One region of the Albibacterium sp. genome, then DNA from elsewhere that is predicted to be linked to it. Evidence: riboswitches for the same ligand, from Rfam matches in the RefSeq annotation. Region 1 holds a riboswitch; the other holds the start of a gene.

Region 1 (7,598 bases):
CATGGCCTGAGCTCCGAAGTCTGCTAAAGAAGGACGGGATTGCTTTGTGAAAACTACACCTATAATAAAACCTGTTAGAGAAATTAAGGGAAGTGATTTCACTCCTATTTCATAGCATTGGCGAATAATCTCCTTAAACTCAAAAGGTCCTACAAAAACCTCTCTAAAAAAGCGCATCACAAAACGGTGGATTTCAGCTAACTCTACAAGGTATTTATCAATCGTCTTTGAAATCATTTATCTATATTAGAAATGATAATTTTTGCTCTATAGCAATATCAGGCAAAATTAAAAGTTATATTATTAAAACAGCACAAATAAGGAACTTATTTAATTTTATCGTTTAATAAATAATTAACAAATATTTATTATTTATTAACTATAATTAAACCTTAAGTAGGTAAACTTCGTCATAGAGATAGAAACAACGAAACAATAATCGATAAAGACATGAAAAACGCACATAAAATAATTCTTAGCCTTGCAGCTATCTTCCTATTTTTAGGCACCGGGCTCAAACAAGTTCAGGCACAAAATGAACAAGTGTCGTTTCAGCTATTCTATGATGAACTTTCTCCTTACGGACAATGGATAAATGATCCACAGTATGGATATATTTGGTTACCTGATGTAAGAGGAGACTTTAGACCTTATGCAACCAATGGTCATTGGATTAATACAGAGTACGGAAATACCTGGTATTCTGATTATGATTGGGGATGGGCTCCTTTTCACTATGGTAATTGGGTATTTAACAACAATTACGGTTGGGCCTGGGTTCCGGGATATGAATGGGGACCAGCATGGGTATCTTGGCGCCAGGGAGGCGGACAATATGGGTGGGCTCCTCTCGGTCCCGGAGTTAGCTTTGGTGTGAGCATCAATATACCGCTAAGTCATTGGGTATTTGTTCCTCAACGTTACTTCTTTAGTCCGCGTATTTATAGTTATTATACACCTTATAGCAGGTACAATAATTTCTATAATCGCACCACAATTATAAACAATGTTTATGTTTATAATAACCGTAACTATTATGGTGGACCTGGACGAAGTGAGTTGGAACGCGCAACCCGTAAACCAGTAAGAGTTTATAATGTAAATAATAGCAGCCGTCCGGGCAGAGCTACGATTGATTCAAGATCGGTTTCAATTTACCGTCCGCAGATCAACCAATCAACTCGTACAACAAGCAGACCATCACGTGTTGCCAGCATCAACGATGTTAATAGAAGTGAACGTCCAACAGCAGTATCGCCAAGGAACTCTGAAAGACCGGGTAATACAGTGAACACAGGAAGAGCAGCAACAACGCGACCAGAACAAAGTCGCTCAACTACTACTCGTCCGACAACACAACGTCCTACTGCAACTAATCCTGTACGTACGACAGCTCCTGCACAGGGTCAGAGCAGCGATGCACAAGGAAGGTCAACTGCTCCTAGTAGGCGAGTAACAACACCGAATTCTTCTGCAACGCAAAGCCGCTCGGCAACACAGAGTCGTACTACAACACAGAGTCGTACTACAACGCAGAGAAGCACCCCTGCTCGTCAAACAGCACCGGCAACTCGTCAAACAAAAGCTCGACCAAGCACAGCTCGTTCTTCAGCAGATCGTTCATCAGCAACAAGAACTGTTCGCAGTGCCAGTCCTTCGAAGGGTTCATCTTCTGCAGCTTCTGGAAGAAGCACACAAAGTAGAGCTCGCAGTGAACGAAGTAGCAGATAAAAATATTCTAATAAACAAGAAGGGGGATGCTATTGGCATCCCCCTTCTTGTTTATTAGAATGGCTGGTTTTCATTTATCTCTTAAATACGAATACTGAAGGAAAAGCGCCCGTTGTATAAGTCAAATCGATCTTATCCAATGCTTTATTGTAGCGGCGAACTTTACCTAACTGCCCGTAGTTAGCATCAGAAAGCCATATATCTCCGTTATCAGAATCAACCGCTAAACCATAAAGGTGATCCAATTCAACCCCTTTAAAAATATCCGATTCTGTTAAAGTTTCAGTTCCCAAATCCATCTCCAAGAAAGTATCCTCTCCTGCTTTATAATTATTACTTACTAAATAAGCCTTATTTTTAGTAAATGCCATTAAATGAGCGCCAAATTCATATTCCTTGTCTACTTTATTTGTTTTGGTATCAATTCTATATAAACGAGAAGGTTTTAAAATACTCCAATCAACAGTATTATAGATGTCTGTTGAGCTTACATATAATTTACCTTTATTATCAGCAAAAATAATATCAATATTATCAGCAACCGTAATCTTGCTTTCTTCTTTCAGTAGAACCGGATCAATTACAGAAACTGTATTATCGTATTCGCCTCCGGTTATAGCATCTGCCCATCCGGCATTTGCTACATATAATCTATTTCCCGATGCTACAATCTGTTCTGGAGTACGACCTACTTTAATCTGAGCAGTTATTGTTTTACTTAAAGTATCCAATACAAACACGTGATCTGTATAAGAAGTAATAAATGCCTTTCCGCTATGAAAAGCAATATAACGAGGCTGATCAATATTAATAGTTTTAACAATTTTAGCTGTAGAAGCATTTAATATTTCAATTTTATTAGACTCGTTAACAACTACATATAGCAAGCTTCCATATATATCCATATCACTAGCTATATCACCTAAAGCTTTTGGGTTAGAAGGATCTGAAGAGTTTGCTGTTCCATAAATATCAGGTGTAAGATTACCTGTTAAGAAATCAATGTAAGAAAGGCTAGCATTATTTGCCTGAAAGTCTCCTTCATTCAAAACATAGACTCCACTTACCGGGTCGGGCTGCTCCTCAGGAGTTAACGAGTTATCTTTTGAACAAGATGCAAGAATTACAGAAAGCAATACAAAGCTTGCTAACAAAGGGTTTTTAAAGTGAATTTTCATGATATATATATATAGTTGTTAATAAGAAATTTGAAAAGAGATACGATAGTTCCTTCCCGGCATCGGGTAGTTTCTAATGACTGTATAGTTGATGTCGGCAATGTTATTTACTTCGGCTAAAACTTTATAATTTAGTTTAGCAAACTTGTTATGATAAGAGACAGATAGATTCTGAATAAGCCAGTCATCCATTTTATTGGTCAGTATATTAGGTCTCAGACTATAGCGCTCTCCTGTATAAAGCAGATTATAATTCAAGCCAAACGCTTTATAAACAGCTGCGATAAACCCTGATCCACTATTCTTTGGAGCATAAGGTATATGCTGATTAAAATTCGCACCACCTTCTGTCTTATCTATAGCCTTTTGATAGGTATAATTAACTCCAAAGTCAAGGTTGATATTTGCAGCTAATTCCGCATTACCTGACGCTCCAAAATCAATACCATTGATTTCTACCCTGCCTAAATTAACCATTGTCCACCGAAATAAATTAGCTAAAGGAATGGCAGTTATACGATCCTTTATACGATTATGATAGGCATCTGCCTTAAAGGTGATTTGCTGTAACCGACTATCAAATGCTTTTTGCCAAGTGAATCCCAGATCGTACTGTTTTACATATTCAGGTTTTAAGCTAGTAGAACCAACGAGTGTATAATACGAGTCATTAAAAGTAGGTGCTCTAAAAATCGATTTAAAAAATGATCGAATATAAAGGTTCTGATCTTCAAATGGCTTCCACGAAGCAGATATAGAAGGACTCAGCACCTGTTTATCACCTGTACTAGTGCCTACGCGTACCTTCTCTTTTAATATGGTTGCCAAACCATTGGCTTGAATATTAAAATTATTCTTTTGCCATTCAATAGCTGCATTAACCAATAGAGTATGTCTTTCTGGATAAACGAAATCCTTTAAATCAGCATCTAATGAATTGTAGAAATAATCTGCTGAAAGAGATGACTTTAAAGTATTTGACCAAACAAATAAATTAGCGGCAGAAAGATAAACCTCTTTTTGATTGTAATTATTTTCCAAGAAACCCTGTGTATTATGGAAATCGGGATCTTGGTAACGCAAATCCTGACGGTTGTATTTCGCATTGACTAATAAGCTATAAAGGTCATTATACCTTTTCTCCCATCGGCCCTGAATAAAAAAATCTTTATCCCATTGGCGATCATTTGAATAGTATTTATTGTCTACGGCTGCTCCGGGTAACCCTCGTTTTGATGTATAATTATAAAGGTGAAGTTCCCAGTTACTACTATCTTTTAATGTACCATTAAGAGATGCTTCTAATCGCAAGGCATCTACATCTGAATTCTGTCTATTAATCAGGGTATCAACATTACCTTTGGCATAATAAAAATCATAACGGCCATTCGCTTTAACCCATTCGGTATTAAAACTCAGACTTGTATTTTTTGAGAGTTTTTGCTGCCATAAAAAGGATGGATTAAACAAGCCGAAGTCTCCTATACGTGTACCTATTTTAAAATGATAACTCTTCCCTTCTTCAAAAACAGGTATTTGCGACTCTAACAATAAAGTTGATGCAGATGAAAAGGCTTTGCCAGGGATTAATAATTTGGTTTGTTGTCCGTTAAATAAAGTAATGGATTCAATATTATCCAATGAGAATTTCCCTAAATCAACCTGTCCGTTTTGAGCATTGTTAATAGCAATACCATTATAGAAAACCGCGGTATGATTAGAGCTCAGACTTCTGACATCAATCGTTTTCATACCGCCTATCCCTCCATAATCCATAACCTGAACACCTGAAAAGAATTTTACAGCATCAGAAACAGAAATACTGTTTAAAATATCCAGATCCTTTTTAGACAAATGTTGTACAGGCATCGTAGAAGCCTCTTCCTTATAGAATAGAGGGCGGGTTATCTCAACCTTTTTCAACGTATCCCCATAATGTACAGTATCTACCTGAGCTTTAATTATAGCAGGAACACCGAAAAGAATTAAGCACAAATAAATTCTAAACACAGAAATTAATTAAATACGGGGGCGAACGCAATGAAATTAAGCATGATAATATATCAAGCAGAATCTGGCTTCAATCCCCGAAAGCCGTTAACAATTCATTCCATTAGGCAGGTTTTCTGACTTACTCCTCCCGGTCTGGCCTTCCCATTTGTTTTGGGAAACAAACAGTGGCAATAATTAGACCTTTGATTAATAGAGCTTACAGCTGCGGGACAGTTCTGGATTCTCACCAAATTCCCTTTTAATAAAGTATGATATCAATCATCTTTAACCAAATGCAATGCAAATATAGAATAAAGAAGGATACAAAACTTAAACTCAGACATTTTTTCATTTCCTCAAATTCCTATCAGCCATTATTTCAGGTAATTCCAAACTATATGCAATGGTATATGTTTTGATGTTAGCATAAGAAAAAGATATTATGAATCTCAATAACTTTACAATAAAAGCACAGGAAGCTATCCAAAAAGCTTCTGAAATAACAATTGGAAATCAACAACAAGCAATTGAACCTGCACACCTTTTGAAAGCTTTACTTATTGTTGATGAGAATGTTATTAATCATTTACTAAAAAAACTCAACATCAATGTAAACCACTTAAGTGATTTATTAGATACTCAGATCAATAGCTTCCCGAAGGTAAGTGGCAGCAATGTTTATTTATCCAATTCGAGCAATTCTATTATTCAAAAGGCTCAATCTTATTTAAAAGAATTTAAAGATGAGTTTGTGTCTGTAGAGCATTTGCTTCTCGCGATTTTAGACTCAAACGATAAAGCTTCCGGCCTATTGAAGGATCAGGGAGCTACGGAAAAGGATTTAAAAACGGCTATCACTGAGTTAAGAGGAAATAGCCGGGTAACGGATCAAAATGCAGAAGCAACCTACAATGCCTTAAATAAATACGCCCGTAATTTAAATGAGTATGCAGAATCTGGCAAGCTTGACCCGGTAATCGGCCGTGATGAAGAAATAAGACGCGTCATGCAGATACTATCCCGACGGACGAAAAACAACCCCATATTAGTAGGTGAACCAGGTGTGGGTAAAACTGCTATTGCCGAAGGTATAGCACATAGAATCATTAAGGGTGATGTGCCGGAAAATCTAAAAACAAAAACAGTTTACTCGTTGGATATGGGCGCATTGATTGCCGGAGCCAAATATAAAGGTGAATTCGAAGAACGTCTAAAGTCTGTTGTTAAAGAAGTAGCCGACAGCGATGGTGAGATCATACTTTTCATTGATGAAATCCATACTCTTATTGGTGCTGGTGGTGGCGAGGGAGCAATGGATGCGGCAAATATTTTAAAACCTGCATTAGCAAGAGGAGAACTTAGAGCAATTGGGGCTACTACCTTAAACGAATATCAAAAGTATTTCGAAAAAGACAAGGCCTTAGAACGCAGGTTTCAGATTGTTATGATCAATGAACCGGATACTCAAGATGCAATATCTATTCTTAGAGGCTTAAAAGAACGTTATGAAACCCACCATAAGGTCCGTATCATGGATAGTGCTATCATAGCAGCTGTAGAACTTTCGCAACGTTATATTACCGATCGCTTTCTACCAGATAAAGCAATCGATTTGATGGATGAAGCCGCTTCCAAGCTACGCATTGAAATGGATTCAGTTCCTGAAGCTGTTGATGAAATCGAAAGAAAGATTATGCAGTTGGAGATAGAACGAGAAGCCATTAAACGTGAAAAAGATGAGAAAGCGGTTAAAGAACTCAGTCAGGAGATATCTGACTTAGTTGGAGAGCGTGATTCCTTAAGGGCAGCCTGGCAAAGTGAAAAATCGCTTGTTGACCAGATCAATCAGGAAATGCAAAAGATTGAAGACTATAAATTAGAGGCAGAACAGGCTGAACGTGCGGGTGATTATGGTCGGGTTGCTGAAATTCGTTACGGAAGAGTAAAAGAAGCTCAAGATAATGTAACGAAATTCAAGAAAGATCTTGAAGAATATCAATCCGAAAACAGAATGCTAAAGGAGGAAGTAACTGCAGAGGATATTGCTGGAGTTGTTTCTCGTTGGACGGGTATTCCAGTTACACGAATGGTGGAAAGCGAACGTGAAAAACTTCTTAAACTGGAGGATGAATTACATAAACGTGTTGCAGGCCAATCAGAAGCCATTGATGCCATCGCTGATGCTATTCGTCGTTCTCGTGCCGGACTAAGTGATAAACGCAGGCCCATTGGTTCTTTTATATTCTTGGGAACAACAGGTGTTGGTAAAACAGAATTAGCGAAAGCTCTGGCAGAATTCCTCTTTAATGATGAGCATCTGATGGTTCGTATTGATATGAGCGAATATCAGGAACGACATGCCGTTTCAAGACTAATTGGAGCTCCTCCAGGATATGTTGGTTATGAAGAAGGCGGTCAGCTAACTGAAGCCGTTCGAAGACACCCCTATTCAGTGATTTTATTGGATGAAATAGAGAAGGCACACCCGGATGTATTTAATATCTTGCTTCAAGTATTGGATGATGGTCACTTAACTGATAATAAAGGAAGGGTTGTTAATTTTAAAAATACCATCATTATAATGACTTCTAATATCGGCTCTCACCTTATTCAGGATAACTTTACCGATTTAAATGAAATAAATCGGGAAGAGATAATAGCTAAAACAAGAAATGAAGTATTTGAACTCTTAAAGAA
Region 2 (7,598 bases), on a different contig from region 1:
AACGTAATTTACTTCTCGTTGGCTGCTTTAATTGCAATAATCGTACTTTATAGAATTGGAGGGTGGTATAAGCCAAAGGCTTTGCGAGCTCATGTTTTAAAGAAACATAAAATAGAAGTTGAAAAATCCTCCTACCCGAGAAAGACAATCATTTGGTCAGTTATTATTCTTCTTCTATTAATATTCTCCAAGTATTTTTACTTGGCTAGCATTACAAGTTACTTTACCTTCTACCTCATTGATAAATTTAGTTTATCCGTACAAGGATCTCAGATACATTTGTTTATGTTCTTGTTTGCAGTGGCAGCAGGAACAATGATGGGTGGCCCGATCGGAGATCGGATTGGAAGAAAGTATGTAATATGGGCATCTATATTAGGGGCGGCGCCCTTTGCTTTAGCACTACCTTATGCAGATTTACTTTGGACAACCATTCTTTCGATAATTATCGGTTTTGTCCTTGCATCAGCATTTTCAGCGATTCTGGTGTATGCACAAGAACTTTTACCAGGTAAAATAGGGATGGTATCAGGTTTATTCTTTGGATTTGCTTTTGGAATGGGGGGCATCGGTTCGGCCTTATTGGGACAATTAGCCGATTTGACGAGTATCTCCTATGTATATTACATCTGCTCCTTCTTGCCATTGCTAGGATTGATTGCTGGATTTTTGCCAAATCTAGATCAGCACAAGGATATTGGGTAGTTAATTCACAAGACACATTTATATAAACTAACGCGATATATAAATGATATTAATATTTGATTAATAGATAATTACAAAGTGATATAGATAAAATCTATGGGGTTATTTGAGCTTACTATGCCGATAATAATGCCTATATTTGTTATTTTAAAATAAAGACATGATAGAAAATACAATTGATAAGTTAGCCGTATTAACACAGAAGACGGAAGGAAAATACAAAGCCTTTTTATATGACTGCGATGGAACTTTAGCTAATAATATGTTTTTGCATAAAGCAGCATATGTGAAGGCTGCTTCTAAATATGGGATTGATTTGAATCCTGATATTGTTGATGAATTGGCAGGCTGGCCAACTGTTAAAGTAGCTGAAGAAATCAATAGAAGATATGCTGCAAATTTGGACCCTAAAGTCTTTGGGAAAGAAAAGTCAACCGTATTTGTAAATGAGTTTATTGAAAAAACAGAACCCATGCCTTTTGTTGTAGATCACTTATTGGCACACGTTGGTAAAGTCCGTATTGCTGTAGTATCTGGTGGTAGCAGAAGTACCGTTCAAAAGACCTTGACCGTTTTAGGCATTCTGCCTTATATTGAAGTTTTGGTATGTGCAGGCGAAACACCCAAAGGTAAACCCTATGCTGATCCTTTCTTAAAAGCGGCTGAACTTCTAGGAGTAGAGCCGGAGGCCTGTGTAGTCTTTGAAGATGGTGTACCAGGCGTTCAAGCAGCCGAAGCTGCAGGAATGGATTGGATACGAGTTGATGAAATTTAGAGAACTGCAATGAACTTCGATGTTTGATTTAAAGACTTTTTTGGATGATAAGGTAGACCAGTTTAATAGGCCCGATTTTATTGAATCGGATCCTATTAGTATACCCCATCGTTTCACTAAAAAGGAAGATATTGAAATCATTGGTTTCTTTGCTGCTATGTTGGCATGGGGACAGCGGAAGACAATCTTAAATAAATGTACTGACCTTATAGAGCGTATGGATGGAAGTCCATACGATTATATTATCAATCATCAGGAAGAAGATTTAAAGTCCTTGTTGGGATTTAAACATCGAACTTTTAATGATACGGATCTGCTCTATTTTGTAAGCTTCTTTAAGCATCATTATAGCCATTATTCTTCCCTTGAAGAGGCCTTTATACCCAAGGTGAAGCAGTCGGAGTTTAGAGAAGAATATTTAGATTTCCAAACAGAAGAGAGTATAGAGTTAAGTTCCTCAGCTTGCCTTTTGCAGAATTTGCGGAGGGGACCTGTCGTAATTGAAGATGCATTGAATCACTTCCGATCCTATTTTTTTAGTCTGGATGATTATCCTTTGAGAACTCGTAAACATGTAAGTTCTCCTCAGCAAAAATCAACATGTAAACGCTTGAATATGTTTTTGCGATGGATGGTTAGAAAGGATAATAAAGGTGTTGATTTTGGAATATGGACCAAGCTATCTCCTGCATCATTAATATGCCCCTGTGATGTGCACGTAGATCGTGTTGCACGAAAGTTAGGTTTGATATCACGAAAACAAACTGATTGGCTAACAGCTATTGAACTCACTCAAAATCTACGACAATTAGATTATAAAGATCCTGTCAAATATGATTTTGCTTTATTTGGATTGGGAGTAGAGAAGGAGATGTAGGGTATAAATAGATCATAAAAAAAGCAGGTTAGACGTTAAATCCAACCTGCTTTTTTTATGATAAGAATTATGTGTTACTAATGCATTCTATAAGTGAATCACTTCACCATAAGCATCAGCTGTTGCTTCCATGATAGCTTCACTCATTGTTGGGTGAGGGTGGATAGCTTTTAATATTTCATGTCCGGTAGTTTCTAATTTACGGGCAACTACTATTTCTGCTATCATTTCTGTAACATTGGCTCCAATCATGTGTGCTCCTAAAAGCTCACCATATTTGGCATCGTATATCATCTTTATAAAACCATCTTTGGCACCAGCAGCACTCGCTTTACCTGAAGCTGAGAATGGAAACTTACCGATTTTTAATTCGTAACCAGCTTCTTTAGCAGCTTTTTCAGTTAAACCTACCGAAGCAATCTCTGGTGTACAGTAGGTACAACCAGGTATATTACCATAGTCAATCGCTTGTACATCCATGCCCGCAATCTTTTCTACACAGGTAATTCCTTCAGCAGATGCAACATGGGCTAAAGCTTGTCCTTTTACGATATCACCGATAGCATATACACCTTCAATGTTTGTTTTGTAAAAATCATCAACAACAACATGTCCTCTTTCAGTTTTAACACCTACTTCCTCAAGGCCTATGTTTTCAATATTCGGAGTGATTCCAACAGCAGAAAGTACGATACTAGCTTCTAAATCTTGTGTTCCTTTTGCACTTTTAATAGAAACTTTATTAACCGAACCTGAATTCGTTACAGCTGTAACTTCTGAGCTGGTTAATACAGTTATTCCTGCTTTCTTTAAACTTCTTTCCAGTTGTTTTGAAACTTCTTCGTCTTCAACAGGAACAATTCTATCTAAGAATTCAACAATGGTAACCTTAGTTCCAATGGCATTATAGAAATAAGCGAACTCAACACCAATAGCACCAGAACCTACAACTACTATAGATTCAGGTTGTTTCTCAAGGCTCATAGCCTGACGGTAACCAATGATGTTTTTACCATCTTGTTTCAAATTCGGAAGTTCACGAGAACGAGCACCAGTAGCTAAAATAGTGTGTTTAGCTGAATATTCTTTAGTAGAGCCATCGGCATCTTTAACGGTAATTTTACCGCCTTTTTTGATACTAGCTGTTCCTAAAATAACGTCAATCTTATTTTTTTTCATTAAGAATTGAATACCCTTGCTCATCCCATCTGCCACTCCGCGGCTTCTTTTCACAATAGCCGGAAAATCCGCTTCTCCACCATTTACTTTAATTCCATAGTCTTCAGCATGGTTAAGATATTCAAACACCTGAGCACTTTTTAATAATGCTTTTGTAGGGATACAACCCCAGTTGAGACATATTCCACCAAGTGATTCACGTTCTATAATAGCTGTTTTGAAGCCTAATTGAGAAGCTCTGATTGCAGCAACATAGCCTCCAGGGCCGCTTCCTATAACAATAATGTCGTAATTCATGCTTTGATATTAACGTATAAAGATTTCTTAATAATGTTGTTAGATGCAAACTTACATATTTTTTTACTTTTTATAAGATATCCTATCTACCAAAGCAGCTTCATAGTTGATACTAAATAGACCCACAAAGTGAGATAAATTTATAAATATTATTAAAACAAGCAATCCGGCGATGTGTTATTTTATTGAATAAACAACCCTATTTATGAAAGAAACGAAAGATAAAGCACCGAAGGCTCAAAAGCAAGATAAGCAACCGGGCGATCAGTTTAAAATGGATCCTCAACCTGAATCTAAAGCAGATAATGCACAGGCGAAGAAATTGGAAAGCAAAGTAGCTATTATCTCTGGTGGGGATAGTGGGATCGGAAGAGCAGTTGCACTAGCTTTTGTAAGAGAGGGAGCACAGGTTTGTATTACATATTTAGATGAAGAGAAGGATGCGAAAGAAACAGAAAAGTTAATAAAAGAGGCAGGTGGCAATTGTTTATTAATTGCAGGAGATGTAAGAGATGATAAACACTGTGATGCAATTGTAGCAAAAACGATTGATTCATTTGGGAAATTAGATATTCTTGTTAATAATGCAGCTGTTCAATATCCTCAAAAATCTCTATTAGATATCAGCAACGAGCAACTTCAAAAGACATTTCAAACTAATATTTTTGCATATTTCTATTTAACAAGAGCAGCTTTACCTTATTTGAAAGAAGGAGCGTCAATTATTAATACTACTTCTGTTACAGCTTATCGTGGTAGTGAACATTTAATTGATTATGCATCTACTAAAGGGGCGATTGTAGGATTTACACGTTCGCTTGCTAATAATCTTGCAAAGAAAAATATACGAGTAAATGGAGTAGCCCCGGGACCCATATGGACGCCTTTAATTCCAGCGAGTTTCAGTAAAAAGAAAGTTGCTGAATTTGGCAAAGATGTCCCAATGGGCCGTCCTGGTCAACCCAATGAAGTTGCCCCTTCTTATGTGTTTTTAGCATCTGACGATGCTAGTTACATGACCGGTCAGATTATTCATCCAAATGGAGGAGAAGTAGTTAATGGATAAGAAAAGTGCGGAGAAATCTCTTTATGATAAAGATGATTTGCAACAGATTGCCTCTTTTTTGATTAAATCTAGGTCGACTTTATCTGTTGCTGAAAGTGTGACATCCGGCTGTTTACAAACTGCCTTTTCTTTAGCAGAAGGTGCTACCTTGTTTTTTCAAGGTGGCATTACGGTTTATCAAGGAGGACAAAAAACAAGGATACTTGATGTCGAGCCAATTTATGGAGAAGAGAATGAGTTTGTTAATTTTTCAGTAGCCTGTCAAATGGCTTTAGGTTCAAATAAGCTTTTTTTAAGTAATTATGCCATCGCTATTACTGGTTTTACTCAACCCATTCCTAATCACGAGTTCAAAAACCCCTATGCTTATTACGCAGTAGCAAAAGATCAGGAGATTATTTTAAAAGGTTTTGTAGAAGCAAAAAATAATGATTCTTTTAGCATACAAGAGAGCTATGCAAAACAGATTTTAAAGTTATTTAAGAATCTATTGAACGATTATTAACCTATTTTTCAACACAATACATAGTGATGCACAAGCTTTCCCAGTAGCATACGTTAATAAGTTTGCAATTGTTGATAAATACTTCTTAGGTAAATATTGCATTCGATTTTTAAAACAATAGTTTTGTCATGTAAAATCATAGCAATAAGGTATTGCACCAAGTAATAAAAAAAGGGGAATCGTGTGAAATTCACGAGCTGTTGCGCAACTGTAAATAGAGATTAACTCTCAAGCCAGACTACCTTCCTTATCCGCTTGACTTTGCTTTCGCAAGAAAAGTAAATGTCCGAATGAATCCAAGGGTATTAATTCCCTGTTTTTCGCTAATCCGTTTGTACATATTACTTTTTTAGCTTTTAGTTTTTAAAAAATTAAAAAGTTATTAATATGAGCATTTTCGACAAAAGGATAAACTACAAGCCCTTTGAATATCCTGAAATTTTAAGTTTTACAGAGGCAATTAATAAATCTTACTGGGTTCATTCAGAAGTAGATTTTACAGCAGATGTACAAGATTTCCATTCTCATTTGAGTGCTAATGAAAAGGAAGTTATTAAAAGAAGTTTGCTTGCAATTGCGCAGATTGAGGTCTCAGTAAAATCTTTCTGGGGTAACCTATATACACACATACCAAAACCAGAATTTAATGGTTTAGGAAGTACTTTTGCTGAGTGTGAGTTCCGTCATTCTGAAGCATATTCCCGACTATTAGATGTATTGGGTTACAACAATGAATTTTCGCAGTTAATTAATGTGCCTGTTATAGAAAAACGAATCGCTTATCTCTCAGATGCTTTAGTTTATAGTAAATCAGAAAATGAGAAAGAATATCTTTTCTCGCTGGTTCTATTTGCCATGCTGATAGAAAATGTTTCCCTTTTTAGCCAATTCGCTATCATACTTTCGTTTACTCGGTTTAAAGGAGTGATGAAAAACATCAGTAATATCATCGCTTGGACCTCTGTCGATGAGCAGGTTCATGCAAATGCCGGAATGTATATTGTAAATAAGATAAAAGAAGAGTTTCCTGAGTTCTTTGATGAAACTACTAAAAAAAGAATTTCAGAGATCGTTCTTCATTCTATTCAGGTAGAATCGGAAATACTTGACTGGATTTTTGAACAAGGTGAAATCGATATTGTCAGCAAAAAAAACCTCCTCAATTTTATGAAATATAGGGTAGATGATAGCTTGTTTAAAATCGGAATGCAAAAAATATTTAACGTTTCTGAGAGTGATTATCATCCCATGGTATGGTTTGAGGAAGAGGTTTTTGCAAATAGTATGGACGATTTTTTTGCAAAGCGACCGGTAGACTATACCAAACATGATAAAAGTATTACAGCGAATGATTTGTTTTAACTCTTAAATAATTAAGATACAATGGAAAGACTTTGGTGGTTGAATGAAGAAAGTCAACAAGTGCTCAATAGAGGATATTTGTTGAAAGGAGAAACAACAAAAACTGCTATTGAAAGAATAGCCACGGCTGCTGCAAAGCGTTTGTATAAACCAGAATTAGCTGAAGCTTTTATCGAAATGATAGAAAAAGGATGGATGAGTTTAAGCTCTCCCATCTGGGCAAATATGGGAACAGAAAGAGGTTTGCCAATATCCTGTTTTAATGTGTATGTTCCTGATCATATTGAGGGCATCACTCATAAACTAGGAGAAGTAATTATGCAAACTAAAATAGGGGGAGGTACCTCGGGTTATTTTGGCCATTTAAGAGAGCGGGGGAGTGCAGTAACGGATAATGGAAAGAGTAGCGGTGCGGTAAGCTTCATGAAACTATTTGATACTGCGATGGATACAATATCTCAAGGAGGAGTTCGTCGGGGTGCATTTGCTGCATATCTTGATATCGATCATCCGGATATTAAAGAATTCTTAGAGATCAAAAATATAGGAAACCCGATACAAAACCTATTTAATGGTGTCTGTGTCTCTGATTATTGGATGCAGGAAATGATTGACGGTGATACTGAAAAAAGAGTCGTATGGGCCAAGGTATTAGAAAGCCGTCAGCAAAAGGGTTTGCCCTACATCTTTTTCACAGACAATATTAATCGGAACAAGCCCCAGGTCTATAAAGATAAAAACCTAAAGATTCATTCAAGTAATCTCTGCTCTGAAATAGCCTTACCTTCCAGTTTCGATGAGTCATTTATATGCTGTCTTTCGTCGATGAATT

Evidence for each region. A riboswitch is a leader RNA that binds a small molecule or an ion and turns the genes downstream of it on or off. The one in region 1 is predicted to bind cobalamin.
Region 2: linked by a shared signal. The riboswitch ahead of VL047_RS10190 (ribonucleotide-diphosphate reductase subunit beta) and the one ahead of VL047_RS03090 (TonB-dependent receptor) in region 1 are both predicted to bind cobalamin.

What each region holds. Positions count from the first base shown of each region.
Region 1 covers NZ_DATJCH010000010.1:82,113-89,710, reverse strand. Annotated here, with positions in the region: gene VL047_RS03105 (ABC transporter permease) at 1-237, opposite strand, end outside; gene VL047_RS03100 (DUF6600 domain-containing protein) at 451-1,731, shown strand; gene VL047_RS03095 (YncE family protein) at 1,806-2,909, opposite strand; gene VL047_RS03090 (TonB-dependent receptor) at 2,928-4,919, opposite strand; cobalamin riboswitch at 5,009-5,210, opposite strand; gene clpB (ATP-dependent chaperone ClpB) at 5,344-7,598, shown strand, end outside.
Region 2 covers NZ_DATJCH010000022.1:27,468-35,065, reverse strand. Annotated here, with positions in the region: gene VL047_RS10220 (MFS transporter) at 1-705, shown strand, start outside; gene VL047_RS10215 (HAD family phosphatase) at 866-1,480, shown strand; gene VL047_RS10210 (TIGR02757 family protein) at 1,500-2,357, shown strand; gene lpdA (dihydrolipoyl dehydrogenase) at 2,445-3,833, opposite strand; gene VL047_RS10200 (SDR family oxidoreductase) at 4,039-4,899, shown strand; gene VL047_RS10195 (CinA family protein) at 4,892-5,404, shown strand; cobalamin riboswitch at 5,536-5,668, shown strand; gene VL047_RS10190 (ribonucleotide-diphosphate reductase subunit beta) at 5,792-6,766, shown strand; gene VL047_RS10185 (ribonucleoside-diphosphate reductase subunit alpha) at 6,788-7,598, shown strand, end outside.